DNA from 3 places in the Neomicrococcus aestuarii genome. Region 3 is predicted to be linked to each of the others. Evidence: riboswitches for the same ligand, from Rfam matches in the RefSeq annotation. Region 3 holds a riboswitch; each other region holds the start of a gene.
The links. Region 3 has a riboswitch for S-adenosylmethionine ahead of HD598_RS07625 (flavin reductase family protein). Riboswitches for the same ligand answer to the same signal wherever they lie in the genome.
Positions count from the first base shown of each region.

Region 1 (3,274 bases), 1.5 Mb from region 3:
AGAACACGCTTCCCTTTTCACCACTCAATCTAAGGAGCAACAGGTGTCTAACACTTCGTATCCTTCCGGCGCAGCTTCCTCTCCGGACTACGCCGAACAACCAAATCCATACGCGACTAATCCCTACGCGGCTGGCCCGCAGCAGTATCCTTCGGCTTCTGGCAAGTCCTTCCTTGTCACGTGGCTCTTGTCCTTGTTGATCGGCTACTTCGGCGCCGACCGCTTCTACCTCGGCAAGATCGGCACGGGCGTTCTCAAGCTCGTGACCCTCGGTGGGCTCGGCATCTGGTACCTCGTGGATCTGATCATGACCCTCGCGGGTGCCACGCGGGACAAGGCGGGTCGTCGCCTTGAAGGCTATGAGAAGCAAAAGAAGGTCGCGTGGATTGTCTCGGCAATCGTCGTGGTGTTCGGCATGATCACCGGCCAGCAGAACTTTGATGGCGGTACGTCGTCCTCGTTTAGTTCTTCGGCTTCAGATTCCAGTACGACGACGCCTGCTGCGGCCGCGTCGTCAGCTCCGGCTGATGCGGCCTCGGCTTCTGCGGAAACTGCCGTTGAAACGACCGTGACCGAAACTCCGGCAGCGGAAGAAACAGCAGCCGAGGAAACGGTTGCTGAAGAAGCAGTTGCTGAAGAAACTTTGGCCGAGGAGCCCGAAGGCTCTGGTGCCGCCGCCTGGGCCGCCGGAAAGTTCGGCGAGTTCGCCACCATCACCAAGAAAGGCACGGGCGATACCGTCATCAAGTTGCCCGCTGGCGTGACCACCGCGATGGTGACGGCAACCTACAACGGTGAAGGCAACTTCGCGGTGATCGGACTGGATGAGGCGAATGATTCCACCGATCTGCTCGTGAACACTATCGGCTCCTACAAGGGCACCACGGCCCTCGGCGTAAACGCGTTCCAAGAGGTGAAGAGCCTTCAGGTTCAAGCGAGCGGTCCGTGGACTCTGAGCATCGAAACGCTCGGCAACGCCAAGGCTTTCGCATCGAAGGGTTCCGGTGACGCCGTGATGTTGTACGAAGGTTCTTCGGCAACGCTCACCGCAACACATAGGGGCGAAGGCAACTTCGCTGTCTTCGAGGAAAACGACGAGCTCTTCAACATGGGCTTGCTGGTCAACGAGATCGGCAACTACTCCGGCACGGTACCCCTGTCATCCGGACCGTCGTTGATCATCGTCCAGGCGGACGGATCGTGGACACTCGCCACTGAATAACCGCGACGCCGGCGAGTGAGAGTCGCCGGCACCACTGGCTCAACGCCAGAAAACCATGCCGAGAGTGACCGAGTTGGGGTGCGGCCACTCTCGGCACCTTGCGCTTTAACGCAAGCCAGCGTCGTCGTTCTGGAAATCGAATAATCTACGATCCACAACACACAGCGTCACAATTTCCGGAACAAGCTTTCACAATCGCAAGAAATGTGGTCAAATTGTTTCACCATCCCGAGCGGCCGAGAGATCTGGTTCTATGACGCCGCAGCAACTCCCGGCCCACCCGGATAAGTGCTACCGCCAGAAACGATGGAGAAAGCACAAGCTTTCATGGACGTGCGCGCTACCTGCGCACTGACGCCGTTGTACGGGATTCCTCACGAATATTGCCCCAAGGAATCACAACATGAGCCAAGTTGATGTCACCCCAGTAGCCGACCTCGAGACGCCACTGAAGTTCGCGTACTGGGTACCCAACGTCTCCGGTGGACTAGTCATCTCCACCATCGAACAGCGCACCAGCTGGGACTTCGAATACAACAAGAAGCTCGCGCGCATCGCCGAAAACGTCGGCTTCGAATACGCGCTCTCCCAGACCCGCTACGCCGCGAGCTACGGTGCTGCCAAGCAGCACGAGGCCACCGCCTTCACGCTCGGCCTCCTCGGCGCCACCGAACGCCTCAAGATCATCGCCGCCGTTCACCCCGGCATGTGGCACCCCGGCGTGCTCGCCAAGTGGCTCATCACCGCAGATCACATTTCCAACGGCCGCGCCGCCGTGAACATCGTGTCCGGCTGGCTCAAGGACGAATTCACGAACTTCGGTCTTCCGTGGCTTGAGCACGATGAGCGCTACGTTCGCACCGAAGAATTCATCTCCATCCTGCGCGGACTGCTCACGGAGAAGGACTTCTCCTTCGAGGGCAAGTACTACAACATCAAGGACTTCACGCTCTCCCCCGCGCCGCTGGATATCCCAGGTCGCCCGCACCCGGAGATCTTCTTCGGCGGAAACTCCACCGCGGCTCAGGCTGCCGCCGGCCACACCGCTGACTGGTACTTCTCCAATGGCCGCTCGCTGGAAGGTTTCCGCGACAACATCGCAGGCGTCGTGGCGGCCGCCGAATCCGGCAAGCGCACGGCACCGCAGAAGCCACGCTTTGGCATCAACGGTTTCGTGATCGCTCGCGATACGGAGAAGGAAGCCACCGAGACCTTGCGCGAGATCATCGCGAAGGCGCACCGCCCAGCCGTTGAGGGCTTCGCATCCGCGGTCAAGGAAGCCGGCCAGTCCACGAAGGACGGCAAGGGCATGTGGGAGGACTCGAGCTTCGAGGATCTTGTCCAGTACAACGATGGTTTCCGCAGCGAACTCATTGGCACTCCGGAACAGATCGCCGAACGCATTGTGGACTTCAAGAAGATCGGCGTGAACCTGGTTCTCACCGGCTATTTGCACTTCCAGGAAGAGGTTGAGTCTTTCGGTCGCGACGTGCTGCCGATCGTGCGCGAACTCGAGGCTGACTTGGCCCGCAAGAACGGCACCGAGCTCAACACCAGCCTCCTGCCCGTCGTAAACCTCGAAGGCGCCTCCGCTTAGTCGCGATGATCTGGGCGCTGCCTGATTCTTGCGCAGCGCCCTCCAAGCGCCGTTGAGTACCACTTTGTACGACGACGCAGCTCGGTTTTCGAGCGACCCTCAGCTCCCGCTGTCCTTCAGTGCGCCCAGAATCGGGCTCCAACGAGAGAAATTTTTGATGATTAGTCTGCGCCAACTCACGAAAGTGTATGGTCACGGCCCTGATGCCGTGACGGTGCTGGAAAACCTCGATATTGAGGTTGCTTCCGGCGAAATCCTGGCTGTTGTGGGCCCTTCGGGTGCCGGTAAGAGCACCCTTGCCCAGTGCATCAGTCTGCTGGAACGCCCGACGTCCGGCAGCGTGATCGTCAACGGCGAAGAGCTGTCCGGTCTGTCCGAGGCAAAACTACGCGTGGCGCGCCGTCGTATTGGCACCGTGTTCCAATCCGCAAGCCTCCTCTCCCGCAAAACCGCAG
Region 1 is NZ_JACHDR010000001.1:237,093-240,366, reverse strand. It holds gene HD598_RS01065 (TM2 domain-containing protein) at 44-1,222, shown strand; SAM riboswitch class I at 1,443-1,535, shown strand; gene sfnG (dimethylsulfone monooxygenase SfnG) at 1,626-2,819, shown strand; gene HD598_RS01055 (methionine ABC transporter ATP-binding protein) at 2,977-3,274, shown strand, end outside.
Region 1: linked by a shared signal. The riboswitch ahead of sfnG (dimethylsulfone monooxygenase SfnG) and the one ahead of HD598_RS07625 (flavin reductase family protein) in region 3 are both predicted to bind S-adenosylmethionine.

Region 2 (3,274 bases), 300 kb from region 3:
ATCAGGCTTCACCGCCGCGCGCGTGCCGCAAGAGTTCGGCGGCGGCGGTCTGACGTGGGAGGACTTCACGGCCCTGCTCATCGAGCTGGCTGCCGCGGACAGCAACCTCCCGCAGGCATTGCGCTCCCACGTGGCGTTCGTGGAGGAAAACCTCTACCACCACGGTCAGGTTCTCAACGGTGTCACCGATGACCGCAGTGCGTGGTTCAAGCGCTTCGTCTACGGCGAGATTGCCGGAAACGCGTGGACCGAGCCAGGCCAGGGCGGCGTGGCCACGGTTCTTGAAGAGCGCGACGGCAAGCTGTTGCTGAACGGCACCAAGTTCTACACCACGGGCACCATCTTCGCCGAGTGGATCGACGTGTTCGCGAAGCGCCCGGACGGCTCGGACATTTCGGTGTACGTGAGCACCAAGACCGATGGCATCGAGACCTTTGACGACTGGGATGGCTTCGGCCAGAAGGGCACCGGCAGCGGCACCACGGTGTTCAAGAATGCCCCGGTAGACCCTGAGAACGTCTACGACTTCGGCTTCCGTTTCCCCTACCAAGCAGCGCTGTACCAGCACATTTTGCTGATTGCCCTGTCCGGAATTGCGCACGGCGCAGCCCGCGAAGTGGCGCTTCAGGTCAAGAACCGCAAGCGCGTGTTTGGCCACGGCAATGCCAACCTGGTGAGCGAAGACCCGCAGATCCTTCAGGTGGTCGGCGAAGTGACCTCGAAGGCGTATGTCGCCGAGGCCGCGACCTTGCGCGTGGGCCGCGCACTCGACCGCGCCTACGAGTCCCGCACCGCCGGCGACGCCGCCGAGAAGGCAGCAAACATCGCGGTGGAACTCGAATCCGGACAGGCCCAAGTGGTGCTAGTCCCTCTTGTGACGGACGCAGCCGGACAGATCTTCAACACGCTCGGAGCTTCCTCCACGAGCACCGCCAAGGCGCTGGACCGCTACTGGCGCAACGCTCGCACCGTCGCCACGCACAACCCCTACATCTACAAGGCGCGCGTGAACGGTGACTGGGCCGTCAACGGAACGGAACCACCCACCGTTTGGAGCATCGGTGAAGCGGGAGTGGACGAGAAGCGCTATGGCCAAGCTGCGTCGTCGTAATTTCTGAAAATCAAAATTTCCGAGGGAACCGTTACACACTGCAACTCGCGAATTTCGCGAGGAGCGCCCTTAAGGTGTGCAATGGAACGGTACCCATCCAGAGCGGCCGAGAGATCTGGCTCGTTGACGCCGCAGCAACCCCCTCCTTGGAGGACGGTGCTACTGCCAGCAACGATGGAGAAGCTCGAACCGCGCCACGCGTGGGTTCTTCTCGTCGGGAAGGAACCAAAGAATGACTGAACAAACTCCCCGCCGCCAGGTACGTTTCAACGCGTTCGACATGAACTGCGTAGTCCACCAGTCCCCAGGACTGTGGCGCCACCCAGAAGATCAGGCCTGGCGCTACAAGGACATCACCTACTGGACCGAGCTCGCCAAGCTCCTTGAAAAGGGCAAGTTTGACGGCCTGTTCATCGCTGACGTCCTCGGCACTTACGACGTCTTCAATGGCACCAACGAGGCTCCGCTGTCCTCCGGCGCGCAGGTTCCCGTGAACGATCCGTTCCTCTTGGTTTCCGCAATGGCGGCTGTCACTGAGAACCTCGGCTTCGGCGTCACCGCCGGCACCGCCTACGAGCACCCGTACCCATTTGCTCGCCGCTTGGCCACGCTGGATCACCTGACCAACGGCCGGGTGGGCTGGAATGTGGTGACCGGTTACTTGCCGTCCGCCGCGCGAAACATGGGTCAAGAAGATCAAATGGAGCACGACGAGCGCTACAACCACGCCGACGAATACCTCGAAGTGGTCTACAAGCTGCTCGAGGGTTCGTGGGAAGAAGATGCCGTCCAGCGCAACCGCGAGACCGGCGTCTACACGGATCCGTCCAAGGTGCACCCGATCAACCACGAGGGCAAGTACTTCAAGGTTCCCGGCATCGCCATCACGGAGCCGTCCATCCAGCGCACGCCGGTCATCTTCCAGGCAGGCGCTTCTTCGCGCGGTATGAAGTTCGCCGCCGAAAACGCTGAGGCGGTCTTCGTGAATTCGCCAACCAAGGAACTCCTGACGAGCACCGTCAAGAAGATCCGTGACGCTGCCGAGGCCGCTGGTCGCGACCGCTACGACATCCGCATCTACGCCATGCAGACCATCATCACGGGTCCGGACACTGCCTCCGCGCAGGCGAAGTTTGAAGACTTCAAGCAGTACGTGGATCCGCAGGGCGCCCTGGCTCTGATCTCCGGCTGGATGGGCGTTGACCTCTCCCAGTACAACCTCGACGACAGCATCGGTGCGAACGTGAAGTCCAACGCCATCCAGTCCTCCGTGGAGACCTTCCAGAAGGCTTCCGGCGACGACGGCAACCCCTGGACCGTCCGCCAGCTTGCCGAATGGGTGGGCGTGGGCGGCTTCGGCCCCATCACCGTGGGCTCCGGCGCCGAAGTGGCGCAGAAGCTCGTGGAGTGGGTTGACGACACCGACGTTGACGGCTTCAACCTCGCCTACGCCATCACGCCAGGCACGTTCGAGGACGTTGTTGAATTCGTGGTTCCTGAGCTTCAGAAGCTCGGCGCGTACCAGGCCGAGTACCAGCCGGGATCGCTGCGCAACAAGCTCTTCGGTAAGGGCGACCGCTTGCAGTCGAACCACCGCGCTGAGCAGTTCCGTTTGAAGGATTCTGTAGAGGCGTAAGCGGTTCGCGTTGAACCATTGAATCCCGGCTTTCACACCTGGTGTGAGGCCGGGATTTTCATTTCCTAGGTGGTCGTTAAATGGCGGATGGCCGGCACACACTCCGGCCATCCAGTTCCCATTTCTTGCCCGTCACCAGGGGCACTATTAACACTACGAGGCCGTTTCGGCGAAGTCGTTAGCCGTTTGTCTATAGTTTTGTATCAGGTGGTATTTCTTAGAGCTCGATGCCGCGAATCGGCACCGTGACTTCGAGCCGCCACGTGGAATTCGTCTGAATGACGTCGAGCTTTCCGCCCAAGCTGGACGTGCGGTCGCTGATACTTCCCAAGCCCAATCCGGCGGAGGGGCTCTTAGTGCTAAAGGATCCGTTGCCGTTGGTCGCGCGTGCTTTCTGGTTCTCAATCTTGAGCAGCACATTCCCGTCAACAACCTCAACGCATAGCGTGCAAGAGCTCTCCGGTGCCGCATGTTTGAGGATATTGGTAGTCGCTTCCTTGAGGATGCGGTGCATGGCCACCTGAATG
Region 2 is NZ_JACHDR010000001.1:1,401,246-1,404,519, reverse strand. It holds gene HD598_RS13760 (acyl-CoA dehydrogenase family protein) at 1-1,111, shown strand, start outside; SAM riboswitch class I at 1,202-1,292, shown strand; gene HD598_RS06190 (LLM class flavin-dependent oxidoreductase) at 1,344-2,747, shown strand; gene HD598_RS13755 (sensor histidine kinase) at 2,965-3,274, opposite strand, start outside.
Region 2: linked by a shared signal. The riboswitch ahead of HD598_RS06190 (LLM class flavin-dependent oxidoreductase) and the one ahead of HD598_RS07625 (flavin reductase family protein) in region 3 are both predicted to bind S-adenosylmethionine.

Region 3 (3,274 bases):
AACGACCTCGGGAACGACGAACCACCGTTCTAAACATCCCGCTCACGCGGGAGATCGTCCTCGATCTTCTATAAACAAAACATTCACCATCCCGCAGATTGATCTGCGGGCTCCAACAGAAAAGGAGCTCCACGATGGCTAAGGCTGAACTCCGTAAGCCCAAACCAAAGTCGAATCCATTGAAGGCCGCCGATGTGACGGTCATCGACTACAAGGACGTAGCTTTGCTGCGTAAGTTCATCTCCGATCGCGGAAAGATCCGTGCACGTCGCGTGACCGGCGTTTCCGTTCAGGAACAGCGCAAGATTGCTCAGGCAATCAAGAACGCTCGTGAAGTCGCCTTGTTGCCTTACTCCGGCGCTGGCCGCGGCTAAGGAAGGAAAACAAACATGGCAAAGCTCATTTTGACTCACGAAGTTACCGGACTCGGTACTCCTGGCGACGTAGTGGAAGTAAAGAACGGTTACGCACGTAACTACCTTCTCCCACGCGGCTTCGCAATGCCGTGGACCAAGGGTGCAGAAAAGCACGTTGAGGCTCTCAACGCTGCTCGCGCCGCAAAGGCCATTGCAAACCTCGAGGATGCACAGGCTTTGGCTGCAAAGCTCAAGTCCACCACCATTCGTCTCTCCGTCAAGGCTGGTGAAGCGGGACGCCTCTTCGGCACCGTCAAGCCAGCTGACATCGCAGCAGCAATCGAAGAAGCCGGCCTCGGCAACCTCGACCGCCGCTCGATCGAGATCCAGGACGCCATCAAGTCTGTTGGTAACCACTCGGTTACCGCTCGCTTGCACGAAGACGTCTTGGCTGCATTCGACGTTCAGGTTGTTGCCGCAAAGGGCAAGTAACCTTCACGCTGAATAGCTGAGAATTTAGAAGAGCCGCTCCCGGTTGGGGGCGGTTCTTCTTTTTGTTCTTCCACTTCAACATCTTCACTTCCGAGCTCTCGTCATGCCTGCTCTCGTCTTCTCGGTGCTCTTCTTGAACCTAGTTCTGGCCGCTTGTTTTTGTTGGCAGTGTCTTGCTGCGCGTTCTTACCGCGCGGCACCGGCGTCCCGTGCGGCGACGTAGCGATTGTTGTGTCGCCGAATGTCGAGACGTACAGATTGTTGCGTGGCCGAAAACCGAAACGTACGGATAGTTGCACGCCCATCGGCTCGACGTAGCGATTGTTGTGTGGCGCGCGCTGGCGTCGTAGCCAATGTTGCTTGGCCGAATGTCGAAACGTACGGATTGTTGCGGGCCATTCGGCGCTGCGTAGCTGGTGTTGCGTCATCGTAGTTTCAATAGCGACGATCACACAACACCAGCTACGTTTGGTCTTCTACCGGGGCTCCACAGTTCCGTTCATCACTTCACATCGCCCACGAGGGACCTTTCATGACGTCCAGTGACGCATTGAGAGGGGTGCTAGTACTCCCCGAGATGGCGGCGAAGTGATTCCGCCCGCGTCGATTGAATGATCAAGTGACGCTGGGATTGATGTTTCTTCGATGTTTCCGGACTATTTCCATCTTCTGTTCTATGTCAATAGCTGGTTCCTTAGCTTTTCGAAATGTTTCGCCCACTTTTGACGAGTAGATCGAATACGCCTTACCGTTGAACTCAGAATCAAGAGAGTCAATGACAAGCCCTGGCTGGTTGACCGGCAACCCTCTGGTAGTAGTGGGGTGCTCCAGGTGACGATTCGGCGTTCGGGGAACTCCGCAACGCAAGTACTGCATCCGACCAACGGACTGCGGACGAGTTACCTAAGGAACTGTTATGACCGCCAGCGTAGAGAGCACCACCGTTACCACCGGTAGCGGCACCATTTCTCATGATGTGGGAGCTCAGTCCCTCCGTCAGGCATTTTCACGTTTCCCATCAGGCGTTGCCGCGTTGTGCGCAATCGTCAACGGGGAACCTCAGGGAATCGTGGCCTCTTCCTTCACGGTTGGCGTTTCCCTTGAGCCACCACTGGTGATGTTCGCAGTACAAAATTCGTCCCGCACGTGGCCAATCGTCCGCGGCGCAGAGCGCATTGGCGTATCCATCCTTGGCGAGAGCCACGAAGGTGTCTGCCGCCAGATCGCATCCCGCAATGGCGATCGCTTCGCTGGCCTCAACCTTGCATCCACTGATGACGGAGCCTTGTTCCTTGAGGACGCAGCACTATGGCTGGACTGCACCGTTGAGTCCGAGTTCCCTGCAGGGGACCACCAGGTGGTGCTCTTGCGCGTTCACGGCCACGAATCCCACGGCGACGCTAACGAACCACTGGTTTTCCATGGCTCGGCCTTCCGCACGCTCAAGGACAACGCGCTCGTCTAAACGCGCCAGTTCAGACACGTTCGTCTAGACGCGCTTGTCTAGAAGCCGACCGCGCTGAATCGCCACCGCCCGGCATCACTTGCCGGGCGCGCGCTTATCTCTCTGCTGATTGGTTCAGCACTTCGGCGTAGTGCCGATGTCCTACACGCACAAGCTCTTTCAAGACCTCTAGGTCTATGTCGGCGAGCTTATTGACGTATACGCAGGCGACCGCCGTCTTGTGCTTGCCAAGCTTGGCGAGTAGTTCGGCGGATTCCGGAGCCTCTTTGATTCCGTACAGCGACAGGCTTGCCTTGCGCGGCGAGAATCCCACCATGGGTGCCGTTCCTTCGTGCCCACTGTCATAGCGGTAAAAGTACTCGTCGAAGCCCACAATGGTGGGTCCCCACATCACCGGTGGCTTGCCGGTGACTTCCTCCATGAGCTCCAGCAGCACTTCGCCGTCCGCACGCCGCGTGGGGTGCTCTACGGAAGCGATGAACTCGCGAGGGTCAACAACTGTGGGTTGCGTCTTGTTCTCGGCCATAAACACCAATGTAGTGGCCCTGCGTGCTCTCTGTCGCGACATCGATAAACGCTCCACTTCGCACGGGGCGCCATCTGAAACCACTCACGCTGCACAGTGTCTCCAATGGCGCGTCATCATCACGAGGCATTCGTTGCCCTCAAACCGAGTGGCCGGCTGGTGATGACGCCACAACTGACGGACTCCAAACGGCGGATGCACTCGATGCACGGATGAAAGCTTCCAGTCAAGTTCTTAGCATGATCCCGCGCGTGTCTGTGCACAAGTACCCCCAACCTGTGGATAACTCTTGTGGGTATCCCCAAATTTTCAAGTATTTATCCACTGTAGATCGGCTTGAACCTGGAGGTGGCGCTTGAACCTTTGTGGAAAAGTATTTTGAATCCACAGCTGTGAATTTGTGTTTAGCCTAGTCAGAGCTGGTTAATGGTCAGA
Region 3 is NZ_JACHDR010000001.1:1,703,395-1,706,668, forward strand. It holds gene HD598_RS07610 (single-stranded DNA-binding protein) at 1-33, shown strand, start outside; gene rpsR (30S ribosomal protein S18) at 135-374, shown strand; gene rplI (50S ribosomal protein L9) at 390-848, shown strand; SAM riboswitch class IV at 1,610-1,724, shown strand; gene HD598_RS07625 (flavin reductase family protein) at 1,765-2,313, shown strand; gene HD598_RS07630 (DUF1801 domain-containing protein) at 2,408-2,839, opposite strand.